DNA from 3 places in the Sphaerisporangium sp. NPDC004334 genome. Region 2 is predicted to be linked to each of the others. Evidence: riboswitches for the same ligand, from Rfam matches in the RefSeq annotation. Region 2 holds a riboswitch; each other region holds the start of a gene.

Evidence for each region. A riboswitch is a leader RNA that binds a small molecule or an ion and turns the genes downstream of it on or off. The one in region 2 is predicted to bind cyclic di-AMP.
Region 1: another riboswitch for cyclic di-AMP. It lies ahead of ACWEN6_RS28420 (CHAP domain-containing protein); the one in region 2 lies ahead of ACWEN6_RS14735 (C40 family peptidase).
Region 3: another riboswitch for cyclic di-AMP. It lies ahead of ACWEN6_RS29510 (glycoside hydrolase family 25 protein); the one in region 2 lies ahead of ACWEN6_RS14735 (C40 family peptidase).

What each region holds. Positions count from the first base shown of each region.
Region 1 covers NZ_JBSGDZ010000023.1:91,385-95,574, reverse strand. The annotation lists gene ACWEN6_RS28430 (DUF6716 putative glycosyltransferase) at 1-69, opposite strand, end outside; gene ACWEN6_RS28425 (hypothetical protein) at 84-1,070, opposite strand; cyclic di-AMP (ydaO/yuaA leader) riboswitch at 1,575-1,724, shown strand; gene ACWEN6_RS28420 (CHAP domain-containing protein) at 1,737-2,444, shown strand; gene ACWEN6_RS28415 (ABC transporter substrate-binding protein) at 3,009-4,190, shown strand, end outside.
Region 2 covers NZ_JBSGDZ010000010.1:105,582-109,771, forward strand. The annotation lists gene ACWEN6_RS14730 (hypothetical protein) at 1-314, opposite strand, end outside; gene ACWEN6_RS14735 (C40 family peptidase) at 949-1,548, opposite strand; cyclic di-AMP (ydaO/yuaA leader) riboswitch at 1,631-1,789, opposite strand; gene ACWEN6_RS14740 (ArsR/SmtB family transcription factor) at 2,289-2,864, shown strand; gene ACWEN6_RS14745 (MFS transporter) at 2,861-4,150, shown strand.
Region 3 covers NZ_JBSGDZ010000025.1:42,787-46,976, forward strand. The annotation lists gene ACWEN6_RS29505 (Ppx/GppA phosphatase family protein) at 64-996, opposite strand; gene ACWEN6_RS29510 (glycoside hydrolase family 25 protein) at 1,069-1,818, opposite strand; cyclic di-AMP (ydaO/yuaA leader) riboswitch at 1,829-1,975, opposite strand; gene ACWEN6_RS29515 (TetR/AcrR family transcriptional regulator) at 2,251-2,928, opposite strand; gene ACWEN6_RS29520 (TIGR03086 family metal-binding protein) at 3,014-3,598, shown strand; gene ACWEN6_RS29525 (NlpC/P60 family protein) at 3,773-4,190, opposite strand, start outside.

The DNA of each region.
Region 1 (4,190 bases), on a different contig from region 2:
TGTCCAACCGGCCGGTAGCTGGTCGAGAAGACCCGCCGCCCATTTCAGATACGAGTCCGAATCGGCCACAGCGAGAACCCGGCTCAAGGAGAAGCCCTTTCGTGCGCGAACATCTGGAGATGCGATCGGAGGGAGACCGACGCGGAGGGAGTCCACCAGTCGTCGGGCACCTCCACGGTCTGGACGGGCACCCCGCGGGCGGCGAGCAGCACGCGCAGCGAGGTGACGGCCGTGGACGGCAGGCTGAGAACGCGCTGGCCGGGGCGCAGGTCGCGCAGGGTCATCTCGACCGGCGCCCCGGCGTCGTACACGGTGACCCCGGGGTGGTCGCGGACCGCGGCCAGGTCGCCGGGGTCCTCCCTGCGGTGCGGGTAGTACGCCAGCGGCCCCTCGAGGGCGAACAGCCAGGACAGGTAGCGGTCGCGGTGGATCAGCCCGTTGCGCACCAGCGAGGTGCCGAGGACCACCGTGTTCTCGCGGGGCCGGGGGTGGGCGACCACCGGCTGGGAGCGCAGCCAGGCGAAGTCGTGGGTGACCAGCTCGGCCCCGAGCCCGCGCACGGCGTCGGCCAGGGCGACGGGGACGGGCAGGGCGGTGAAGACGGTGAGCCGTCCGGCCCTCGCCGCGGCGCGCAGGCGGATCCCCGCGGCGACGCCCAGGGCCAGGCGGGACGGCTTGGCCGCGGCGCGGGCGCGCAGCAGAGGGGTGGCCAGGCCCGCGGTCAGCAGCTCCAGCAGGCGGATGGTGGCCAGGCCGTCGTCGACGATGACCATGCGGGTGGGGAAGGCCGTGAGCGAGGTGAGCTGCATCCTGCCGGAGAAGGCGTCCCCGAGGACCCAGGCGTCGCGGCGGCCGGGACGGGGCATGCCCTGGTCGGCGGCCTGGATGCTCAGCCCGGCCGGCAGCTCCAGCGCGTCCAGCTCGGCGCGGGTGACGCGCAGGCCGGGCAGCCTGCCGCGGGTCACCACGCGGGTATCCGGCCCGATCACCCCCGCGTGCCGCGCCTCGACCGCGCACAGCAACTGGAGCGGAGACTCCACCCAGGCGACGGCCGACCCCTGCTCCCGCACGCGGCTTCGACCGTTCCTCTCCACGCCGGGCATTGACACGTTCACGACGCATGCAACCTAGCCCCGCGACCCTACGTAATAGGGAACAGACGATGAACGGCAGCCGACGGCGGCCCGGCCGTTGTCGGATGAAAGCGGCTCCCAAGCGTCACACGGGCATCGCCGGCCTCACTTGACTCAGAAGGCGTCGGAGGCTCCGAGTATCACTGGGCCCGGACGACCCCGGAGGCGTGTCCGCGCCCGCAGGGCCCGGATCGGCGGCGCCTTACCCGTGTCGCGGCAGGTCAACCGCGCCGACGCGCATTCTCGCCGGGCCGCGTGCCTGGCTTTGCCATGAGGAGGCCGGAGCAGACGAGAGCTTTGTCCCACTTGCATGCAGTTTGTCCGATGTATTACTCTCGGAGGAATCCCGGCACGGGAGGCCGCTTCTCTGGGCGATCCGCCTGTGCCGTCGATATCGCCCGGCGCGGCCGGTCCTCTGCGGAGAGATCCCTCTCCCGCCGTCACGCGCCTCCGTCGAGTCCGCGCCCACGCGGAGCCGGGGACCCACCTTCTTGGGGTGAATCAGGCGCGCCCGCCCACGGACGCGCCCGTAGGACGAACCTTCACGTCCGAACCCGTCAGCTAACCCGGTAGGCGGCAGGAAGAAGGAGTCTCAGCTTGTCCATGTTCGTCACGACCGTACATCGGCTTCTGGATGCCCCGAAGAACCAGTTGAAGGCCGTCGCGTTCGGCGGGCTCGTGCTCGCCCAGGTTGTCACCGGCACCGCCCTGGCGGCGAACGCCGACTCCTCTCCCCAGGCCGACGCCGCCTCTCCCAAGAGCGGCATCGTCGCCGTCGCGCGGCAGGAGGCGGCGAAGGCGGGGCTGCCGTCCCGGCAGGTCTCCGCCGAGCAGTTGCTGGCACTGGCCGAGAAGCAGGTCGGCATCAGCGAGAACGGCAGCGGCGGCGGCACCAAGTTCCACGCCTGGTACATGAGCTCCCCGCGCGCCAGGGAGACCGTGGCGCGCGACAGCGGCACGATCGCCGACTACGCCGACGCCGCCTGGTGCGACATGTTCGTCTCCTGGGTGGGCGCGCAGATGGGCCTGCAGGACACCGTCGGCGCCGACGCCTACACCGTCGCCCACGCCAAGTGGTTCGCCGCGCGGGACCGCTGGGGCACCACGCCCAAGCCCGGCGCGGTCGTGTTCTTCTCCTTCAACGGCGACAAGAGCATCGACGGCATCGAGCACGTCGGCTTCGTCATCAAGGACAACGGCGACGGCACCATCCGCACCGTCGAGGGCAACACCGACGGCGGCAAGGTCGAGATCCGCACCAGGCCGGCCTCCCAGATCGTCGGATACGGCTACCCCGGCTACGCCGCCTGACCTCGACGGCCCGCCGCCCTCGTTCCACGTTCCCGCGGCGTCCCGTCCGCCTCCCCGCGAAGGACGCCTCCCGGCGCCGCACGGCCGGCCCACTCCCCCGGCCGCGCGGCGCCAGCGTTCGTTCCCATCGCTCCGGCGAGCCGGCCGGAGCGCCGCGCAGCCCGCGCGCCGTGACCCAGGAGCCCGGCGAAGCCCGTGCGCCGTGGCGCATGGATGATTTGCGCCCGACTGTGCCGCAAGCGGTGGGAGCGCTCCCAATGCTGCGAAAGGGCTTTATGGGGGCTACTCTACGGTTTTCTCAGCGCTAACCGCCCCAGGAGTAACAGTTAGGTTTCGGCATATTGACGCCAGCATTGCCCGTCGGGGACCCTTCGTGGGAGCGCTCCCAAATATCGCTCGCAGGCTCACCCCCGCGAGATCACGACTGAGGGATCCAGCACATCGTGGGCCCGACTGTCGGGGCCGGCCCTCGATGCACCTCCCAAAGATCGGGCAACCACCTGAGAGGGGTCCGGAATGATGAACAATATGCGCCGCGGGAAAACACTCGCGGTCGCATCGGTGATGACGGTCGCACTCGGCATCACCGCCGCGTGCAGCTCCGGCGGGGACGGCGGGAACACCAGCACCGGTGGCTCGTCCTCGGCCGCGGCCGAGAAGATCACCCTTACGCTGCAGACCTTCGGCGGCGGGACCAACTTCGGCTACAAGGCCGCGGTCGCCAAGTGGAACAGCGATCACCCCAACGTTCAGGTGAAGTACAACAACCTCACCGACAGCTTTGAGAACGTCTACTGGCCGCAGATGCTGCAGTGGCTGCAGTCGGGCACCGGCGCCGGCGACGTGGTCGGCATCGACGAGGGCGGCATGGGTCTGGCCAAGGCCCGTCCCCAGTTCTTCACCGACCTCGGCCAGTACGGCCTGCAGAGCCGCCAGGCCGACTTCCCCGCCTGGAAGTGGGAGAACGGCATCAACACCGAGGGCAAGCTGTTCGCCCTCGGCACCGACGTCGGCGGCATGAGCATCTGCTACCGCTCCGACCTGTTCAAGCAGGCCGGGCTTCCCACCGACCGCGACGAGGTCGGCAAGCTGTGGAGCGGCGGCTGGGAGGACTTCATCAAGGCCGGCCAGCAGTTCCAGTCCAAGGTCAAGGACGCCAAGTTCGTCGACAGCATCAACACCATCTACAACGTGGTGCTGGCGCAGGAGGCCGCCAAGAACGGCAACGTCACCTACTTCGACAAGAACCAGCAGCTCATCGTGGACAAGAACCCGGCCGTCAAGTCCGCGTTCGACCTCGCCACGAAGATCAGCCAGGACGGCCTGACCGCCAAGCTGCAGAACTTCACCGACGGCTGGAACACCGGCTTCGTCAAGTCGCAGTTCGCGACCCTGGGCTGCCCCGGCTGGATGCTCGGCGTGGTCTCGGGCAACGCCGGTGACAAGTTCAAGGGCAAGTGGGACGTCGCGACCGTGCCCGGCGGCGGCGGCAACTGGGGCGGCTCCTGGCTCGCGGTGCCCAAGCAGTCCAAGCACCCGAAGGAGGCCGCCGAGCTGGCCAGCTACCTGACCAGCCCCGACGCCCAGCTCATGGCGTTCAAGGAGGGCGGCAACCTGCCCAGCACCATCCCGGCGCAGGACAACCCCGAGCTCCAGAGCGTGAACAACGAGTACTTCAACAACGCGCCCATCGGCAAGATCTTCGGGCCGTCCATCAAGTCGCTTCAGCCGATCTTCCTCGGTGAG
Region 2 (4,190 bases):
GCGGCTCCGGAGGCCGCGGCGGCCCCGCCTCCGGGGACGGGGCCGGCTGCGGAGGCCGTCGCGGCCCGCGAGGCCGTGGTTCCAGAAGCCGTGGGGGCTCCATGGGCGGTGAGGGCTCCAGGGGCGCCAAGGGCATCTGGGGCCGCGACCACGAGGGAGAGGTCGCCGCGGAAGGTCCGCGCGCCGGACCATATCTCCGGATGCTCGCCGATCAGCGTCCGCGCCCGCCGTCCGAGATCGTCCTCGACGGCGGAGGGCCCCGTCAGCACGGTCAGCAACCCCGCCAGGACGGCCCAGAGCCACACGACGCGCATGCGGGAAATCTACCTGCTCGTCCTTCCCGGCCACATCGGCGTCCCAGGGGCGGACCCCCACCAGCCGTCCCGGCGGCGGCCCCGTATCGAGTTCCCGGCGGCACATCGGCCTGGCGGGGCATGGACGCGCGAAGGTTGCGCCCGGTCGTGTCGCGCCTCGCCGATGTGGCGCGGCGCGGACGTGCGAAGGCCCCGTCCGCTCCGAGGGGGGAGGAGCGGACGGGGCCTTCACGACCGGCGCGAGGGGCATGTGCACCACCCGGAAAACGTCTTCGAGGAGCGGGGGCACCTCTCGGAGACGCTCTCCCGGAGGAGTCCCTCGCGCCGATCGGCCTCCGGAACGGTAGATCGGCTTCCGGAACCGCCGGTCGGCTTCCCGAACCGCCGGTCGGTTCCCGGAGCCGCCGGTCGGCTTATGGAACCGCCGGTCGGTTCCCGGGTCCACCGGTCGGCTTCTGGAACCGCCGGTCAGGATCCGGAACCGCCGGCCGGCATCCCGGGACTGCCCGGAGATCGACCGGCTCCTCGTGGGAACCGGGAGCGGATCGGCACGGGCGGCCGGCGCACCGGACCCAGCGGAGCCCTGGATGGGCGGGGGTGGTTCCGCGGGGTCAAGCCGGGGTCGTCCCGCCGGTCAGGCGCCGGGGCGGACGGCGCCGACGAAGGACGCCTTCCGGTAGCCCGACAGCTTGTCGATGCGCACCCGCGCGCCGGTGTGCGGCGAGTGGATCATCTTGCCGTGCCCGACGTACATGCCGACGTGGCCGAGTCCGTAGAAGAACATCAGGTCACCCTGCTTGAGGTTCTTCCAGGACACCTTCTTCCGCACCGTGCGGAACTGGCCGGCGGCGATGCGGGGCAGCTTCACACCGGCCTTGCGCCAGGCGTACAGCATCAGGCCGGAGCAGTCGAAGGCCCCCGGGCCGCTGGCGCCCCAGCGGTAGGGGTCGCCGATCTGCTTCTTCGCCACCGCGACGGCCGTGTGCGCCTTGAACTGCTGCCGGGCGGCCCTGCTCACCTTGGCCTTGCTCTTGGATGTGCGGGAGGCGCTGGATGTGCTCGCCTCGCTCACCGCGGCCGTGCCGGCGGGCTCGGATGCCCCGGTGATGCTCGGTGTCTCGATCAGCCCGGCCGGGCCGTAGACGGACTGCTCTGACGGGCCCTGAGCGGGTGCCGCCGTGGCGGCGTCAGCCGCCGTCGCCTGCGTCGCCACGGCTCCCACGGAGGCCGTCATCGTGAGCGCCACACCGCCGAGAGAGAAGCGGGCAATGCGCGACAGACGAGGGTTCTGGGTGGTGCTGGACAGGATCGCTCCTTGATTCTTCCACTCACGCCTACCGGGTTAGCTGACGGATTCGGGCATGGAAGTAGCCCTACGACGCCAAGGCGTCGATTCACCCCCTGATCCCGCGTTTAGGATCGATTGGGTCCCCGGTTCCGTGCTCCTTGCCGCACGGATTCGGCAGGTCACCGCCCCTTTGGGGTCCTGGCTCGCGCCTTACTGGGGCGACGGCGACCGCTGGATTGTCATGCGTGGAGCCGGTCGGAAGACCGGCTCCGTTCGCGACGGCATGGCGTGCTCGCCGCGGGCCAGAAGTTACACAGAACCTCAAATTGAGGCAAAGCCGTGACCAAGTCGCGTAGATCAAATAAGGGGCTTCTTAATCAGGAAACCCCTGCACAACAAGCGCATCCGTTACCCGTATGTGATTCCCCTCACATATCCCGAAACGGCACCTGACGTGAGTCACACAAGTCACATCAGTCACACCCGTTCAGGGATCTTGGAGGGGGAACGGTCCCCCTAGCACCGCCCGGCGGACCGGGATTCGGACCCCGCATGTCACGCTCCGCACCCGAGACCCGATACCCACGACGTCTGTTCCGCAATGATCCTTCGGCAACAGCGCTTCCGCAATGACAATTACGCAATACCTGTTGTGCAACGTTCGTTGCTCATGTCAAAGTGGGCGCATGGCCGACGAAGACGTACGCACGATCACCGACTCACGGGTGCTGGCCGCCCTGTCGCATCCCACGAGGCGGCGCCTCATGGACGCGCTGAAGGTCTACGGTCCCTGCACCGCCAGCATGCTGGCCGAGCACACCGGGCAGGCCGTCGCCAACGCGAGCCACCACCTGCGCGTCCTGGCCGGCAGCGAGCTCATCGAGGAGGCCCCTGAGCTCGCCCGCGACCGGCGCGAACGCTGGTGGCGACTGTCCTCGGCCGAGCTGCGCTGGAGCGAGTCCGACTTCGGCGGCGACCCCGCGACCGCCGCCATCGCCAGCGCGGCGGCGTCCCTCAACCTCGAACACCACGTCAGCATGGTCCGCGCCTGGTACGCCGCGAGCGAGGACGAGCGGGCGGCCTGGCAGGACGCCCCCTTCTCCACCGACAAGTGGCTGCGGCTCACCCCAGACGAGCTGCACGAGTTCGAGGCGCAGTTCCTGGAGCTCCTCAGCAGGTGGGCCACCCGGGAGATCCCCGACGACGGGCGGCCCCGCGAGCCGGTGTTCGTCTTCGCCTTCGGCGTCCCGGGCCGGCCGTGAACGGCCTCACCGCGGCGGCCGCGCCCGCCGCGTCCCGTTCCCGGGGCCGCTGGGGGCTGCTGCGCGACCGCGACTTCCGGCTGCTGTGGGTCGGCGAGACCACCAGCGGCTTCGGCAGCTCTCTCACCTCGGTGGCCCTGCCCCTGGTCGCGATCACCGCGCTCCACGCGACCACGCTGGAGGTCGCTCTGCTCACCGCCGCGGCGTGGGTGCCGTGGGTGCTCATCGGCCTGCCCGCCGGAGCCTGGGTCGACCGCCTGCCCCGCAGGCCCGTGATGCTGACCTGCGACGCCGTGTCGTTCCTGCTGTTCCTCAGCGTGCCGGTGGCCGCGTGGCAGGGCGTGCTGACCGTCGGCCATCTACTGGCCGTCGCGCTGCTCACGGGCACCGCCAAGGTGTTCTTCCAGACCTCCTACCAGGTGTACCTCCCCTCGATCGTCGTCCCCGCCGACCTGCCCGAGGGCAACGCCAAGCTCCAGGGCGGCGAGTCGGCCGTCGAAGTGGTGGGCCCGGGAGCCGCCGGTCTGGTCGCCCAGGTGTTCGGCGCGGTCACCGCGCTGCTCGCCGACGCGGCGAGCTTCGTGGTCTCGGCACTGTGCCTGCTCGGCATCAGAACCCGCGAGGCCCCGGTGTCGCGCGAGCGGCGGGCCACGACGCTTCGACGCGAGATCGGCGAGGGCCTGCGCTTCGTCGCCCGCGACCCCTACCTGCGGGTGCTCACGGTGTTCGGGGCGGCCAGCAACCTCGGGCTCATGGGATACCAGGCCATCCTGGTCGTCTTCCTGGTGCGCGACGTCGGCGTCGGCCCCGGCGCGGTCGGCGGGCTGATGGCGGTCATGAGCGTCGGCGGCCTGGCGGGCGCGGCGAGCGCCACCTGGGTGTCCAGGAGGCTCGGCAGCGCCCGCGCCATGATCGTGTTCGAGGCGCTCGGCGCGCCGTTCGGCCTGCTCATTCCGCTGGCCCACCGGGGCCCGTGGCTGGCGGTCGCGGTGGCCGGCGGGTTCGTCCTGGTCACGGGCGTGGTGGCGGGCAACATCATCAAGGCGGGCTTCCGTCAGACCTACGTCCCCCGGCACCTGCTCGGCCGGGTCTCCGTGAGCATGCAGTTCGTCAACTACGGCACCATCCCGCTCGGCGCCCTGCTCGGCGGAGCGCTCGGCGGCGCCATCGGCACCCGTCCGTCGATGTGGGTCGTCACGGCCGGGCTCGCCCTGACCGGCCTGATCCTTCTCACCGGCCCCCTAAGGCACCGCCGCGACCTCCCCGCCTCCCCCGACCGCCCCTGACCCCACGACCCACGACCCACGACCTCCACGACCCCCACCC
Region 3 (4,190 bases), on a different contig from region 2:
TGTGCGCGGAGCGATCGCGCACACCGCCGGGCACGGTGACCCCGGCGGCCGTGATCGCGGACCTCAGGCGCCGGGCATGGTGTCCAGGCGGCGCAGGATCACCCCTTCGCGCAGGGCCCACGGGCAGATCTCCACCTCGGGGACCTCGAACAGGTCCATCGTCGCGTCGGCCACGATCGCCCCGGCGAGCAGTTGCGGGGCGCGACCGGCGGAGACGCCCGGCAGGCCGGACCGCTGGGCGTTGTCCATCGTGGCCAGGCGCCCGGTCCAGTGGGAGAGGTCATCCTGGCGCAGCACCCGCTTCACATAGGACCCCTCGCTGGAGGGCGCGGCGCCGGCGATGCGCGCGAGCTGCTTGAAGGTCTTGGAGGTGGCGACCGCGTGGTCGGCGTGCCCGTACTTCACCACATCGCCCACCACCCTGCCGATCTGCGCGCGCACCTGCCGGCGCATGCCGCGCACCTCCTCGGCGGGGGGCGGGGCGCCGGTGAACCACTGGCGGGTCATCCGCCCGGCGCCCAGCGGGAGCGAGATCGCCACGTCGGGCTCCTCCTCCATGCCGGAGGCGATCTCCAGGGAGCCGCCGCCGATGTCCAGGACCAGCAGCCGCCCGGAGGACCAGCCGAACCAGCGCCGCACCGCCAGGAACGTCAGCCGCGCCTCGTCCTGCCCGGACAGCACCTGCACGTCGATCTCGGTGGCGGCCCGCAGGCGGTCCAGGACCTCCTCGCCGTTGGCGGCCTCCCGCACGGCCGAGGTGGCGAAGGCCATGATGTCCTCCACCCCCTTGTCCTCGGCGATGCGCAGCGAGTCCTCGACGAAGCGGCGCAGCTCGCGCTCGCCCTCGGGGGACAGGACGTCACCGTCGTGCAGGTGCTCGGCCAGCCGCAACTCGACCTTGTGCGAGTAGGCGGGCAGCGGCTGCGCGCCCCTGTGGGCGTCCACCACCAGCAGGTGCACCGTGTTCGAGCCGATGTCGAGAACGCCGAGTCGCATGAGCAGACGCTACTACCCGCGCCCGCCCGGGAGATCCTCCCGGTCCTGCCGGTCCTGCCGAGGCGCCGTCGCTCAGGGGCGGCCGAGCGCGCGCAACTGGCCGGTGGTCAGCGCGGAGACGTTCTGGTCGATGGGGACGTCGGTGTACTGGTGGATCGCCCAGCTCTTCCAGTCGGCGGGCGGGGTGACGTCGCCCTTGGCCCTGCCGTAGTAGGCCACCCACAAGGGGTACTCGGCCAGGCCGTGGCCGTAGGTGTCGGCGAAGTTCCAGCCGCTGTAGAACAGCGGGGTGACGCCGGTCTCGTCCTTCACGTGGGCCAGCCAGGTCTTGGCCCAGGCGTTGACCTGCGCGACCGACCGGCCGTCGCTGGTCTCCAGGTCCAGCACGAGCAGGTCGCCGGTCTCGGCGGGCTGGGCGTCCACCACCGACAGGAAGTGGTCGGCCTCGGCGATGGGGTCGTTGCCGGGGTGACCGTAGTGGTAGGCGCCGCGCACGATGCCCTTCTTGCCGAGTTCGGCCCAGTGGCGGGCGAACGCGGAGTCGCGGAAGGTCAGGCCCTCGGTGGCCTTGATGATGCCGAACTGCGCCTGGCTGGCGTTCCAGTCGTGGTCGGACTCGTAGGCGGACACGTCCTGGCCGTAGGGGCGCTCCGAGGAGGCGCTGCTGGGGGCGGCGTCCGCCGGGCCGGTCACCACGACGGCCGCCACGATGGCGAGCACGGCCACGATCACCCCCGCCATGGCGGAGTAGAGGCGCGCGCCGGACAGGTCCAGCCGGTTCTTGAGGTGGGAGAAGATCGAGGAAAGCCGGTCGATGGGCATGAAGGGCTCGCTCCTTGCTTCCACGCGCCTACCGGGTCGGCTGATGGGTTCGGGCGGAAGTGCCCTGTGGGTCCGTCCCTTCGAGGGCCGGTGCTCCGATTCACTCCGCGAAGGGGGTCCCCGGTTCCGCGAGGTGTGGATGAGGCGGGCGTGTCCCCGCGGCGGGACGCCGTCCCGCCGGGTACGCGCGATGTGGGCAACGGACGGCAACGGGCACGACGGCGTGGGACCATCGGCACGCATACCGCTTCCCAACAAGGTACATACCACATCAAAAGAGCACAAATGCGACAAAGTACGCACCGCCGGCGTCACACGGGCGGACACGCACGGCTTCCCCCGACGTGATCACCCCCAGGAAGCGCATCCGGCCAGAACGACCCGGTCAGGCGTCCCGGTCCCGGCGGGCCAGGGGCGCACCCGGGGATCCGGTCAGCGGCGGGGCGGGGGCTGCGAGGAGCGGGATGACTCGGCGTGCCGCCAGCGCCGTCCGAGCTCCTCGCCGGTCGGCGCGGAGGCGGGCAGCGGGGTGGCCGGCGCGCCGGCGCGCAGCCCGTCCAGCAGCATGGTCAGATAGCGGTGGCGCAGCACGGCGGTGCGATCGGCGCCGCCGGCACGGACCGCGGTGATCTGGTCGAAGATCATCGGAATGTCCTCGGCGACCACGTCCGGCCGTAGCGCGCCGGCGGCCTTGGCCCGGTCCACGACGCGCCCGGCGAGCGAGCCGGCGTGCGCGGCCAGCTCGTGCATCTCCCGCGTGGGGGTGAACGTGCCGGCCAGGTGCACGGTCAGCGAGTGCACGTCGGAGTCGACGACCTCGCGCAGGAACGTGGTGAAGGCCTCCCACGCGTCGCCGTCCCGCGCCAGCGCGGACTCGGCGATCGCCGTGAACCGGCGCAGGCCGTCCTCGCAGAGGGTGCGCAGCAGCTCCTCCTTGCCGGCGTAGCGCCGGTACAGGGCGCCGACGCCGACGCCCGCCTCGTGCGCCACCGCCGAGATCGGCGCTTTGGGGTCGGCGACGAACACCGCTCGCGCGGCGTCGAGGATCGTGCGGTCGTTGCGGGCGGCCTCGGCCTTGCGTCCCCTCATGCCTGCTGTCGTGGGCTCCATGCGCCCATTCTAGCTTGAACGGAAGGCTCCGTTCCGATATAGTTTGAACAGAACGATCCGTTCCGCTCTAACTCGGAGGTTTCGCATGACCACCACGTCCTGGTCGCTGCTGGAGCAGGCCCACAACGCGCTGCGCACGACCACCGCCGGGGTCACCGAGGCCGACTGGGCCGCCAAGACCCCGTGCGAGCAGTGGAACGTGGCGCAGGTGCTGCGGCACGCCGCCGGCGACCAGCGCGCCTACGCCGCCGCGATCACCGGTGCCGGCGGTCCGGAGGAGAACCCGTTCGACCCGGCGGCGCAGGCCCCCGGCGACCCGAAGGACCTGCTCGAAAGCGCCCTGGAGGTCGCGGCACGGGGCTTCGCCACCGTGGCGCCCGGCGCGGAGGCCGTACCGACGCCACTGCCGCAGGGCGCGCTGCCCGCCGAGGTCGCCGTCGGCGCCGCCGCGCTGGACGCCGCCGTGCACGCCTGGGACATCGCGGTCGCCACCGGCCGTCCGTCGCCTCTGGACGCCGAGCTGTCCGAGCGCCTGCTGCCGGTGGCCCGCGTCCTCGCCGAGCCGCTGCGCGGCTTCGCCTACGCCCCCGCCCTCGACCCGCACCCGGCCGACGACGCCACCGCCGAGCTGCTGCGCCACCTCGGCCGCGACCCGCAGTGGACCCGCTGACCCGGGAACCCGCCGACGGCGCGGCCTCCTCCCCTCGAGGCAGGCGGCGCCGGCACGGAAAACGGCCCGCCGGTCATTCGACCGGCGGGCCGTTCTGCCGCCGTCCACCTCTTCTCTCCGTTATCGAGCGACGCCGCCGGTCAACCCGGTGAATACGCGGTGTTCACGGAATGCTCAACAGTTCGGGATATCTCTGCCGTTATTGTCCTTCGCCTCGTCGTTGCCCCATTTGGCGAGATAATAGGCGGAAACGTAGGCGCCGCGGCCGTTCTTACCGGGGTTCGTCCGGTCGAGGTCGGTGCGCAGCCACCAGTGGTTGAACGCGGACCCGTGCCGGACTTCGGCGCCCCGGACGCGGCAGTAGACGTAGTTGGTGCCCTTGTCGAGCGTGCCCTGCGGGTCGCCGGTGTTCGGCTCGCGGTAGCCCGTCGCGTCGGCGAAGGTGTCGACCCAGACCTTGCCTCCGGGAGCGGGGGTCCCGCCGCCGCCGAACACCCGGGGCCGGCGGGCATGGAACTCGCTGCCCGGCCGCAGGCCGTAGGTGAGGACGCGATGGTCGGTTCCGTAGCCGCCGCGCTGCTCGTAGGCCCAG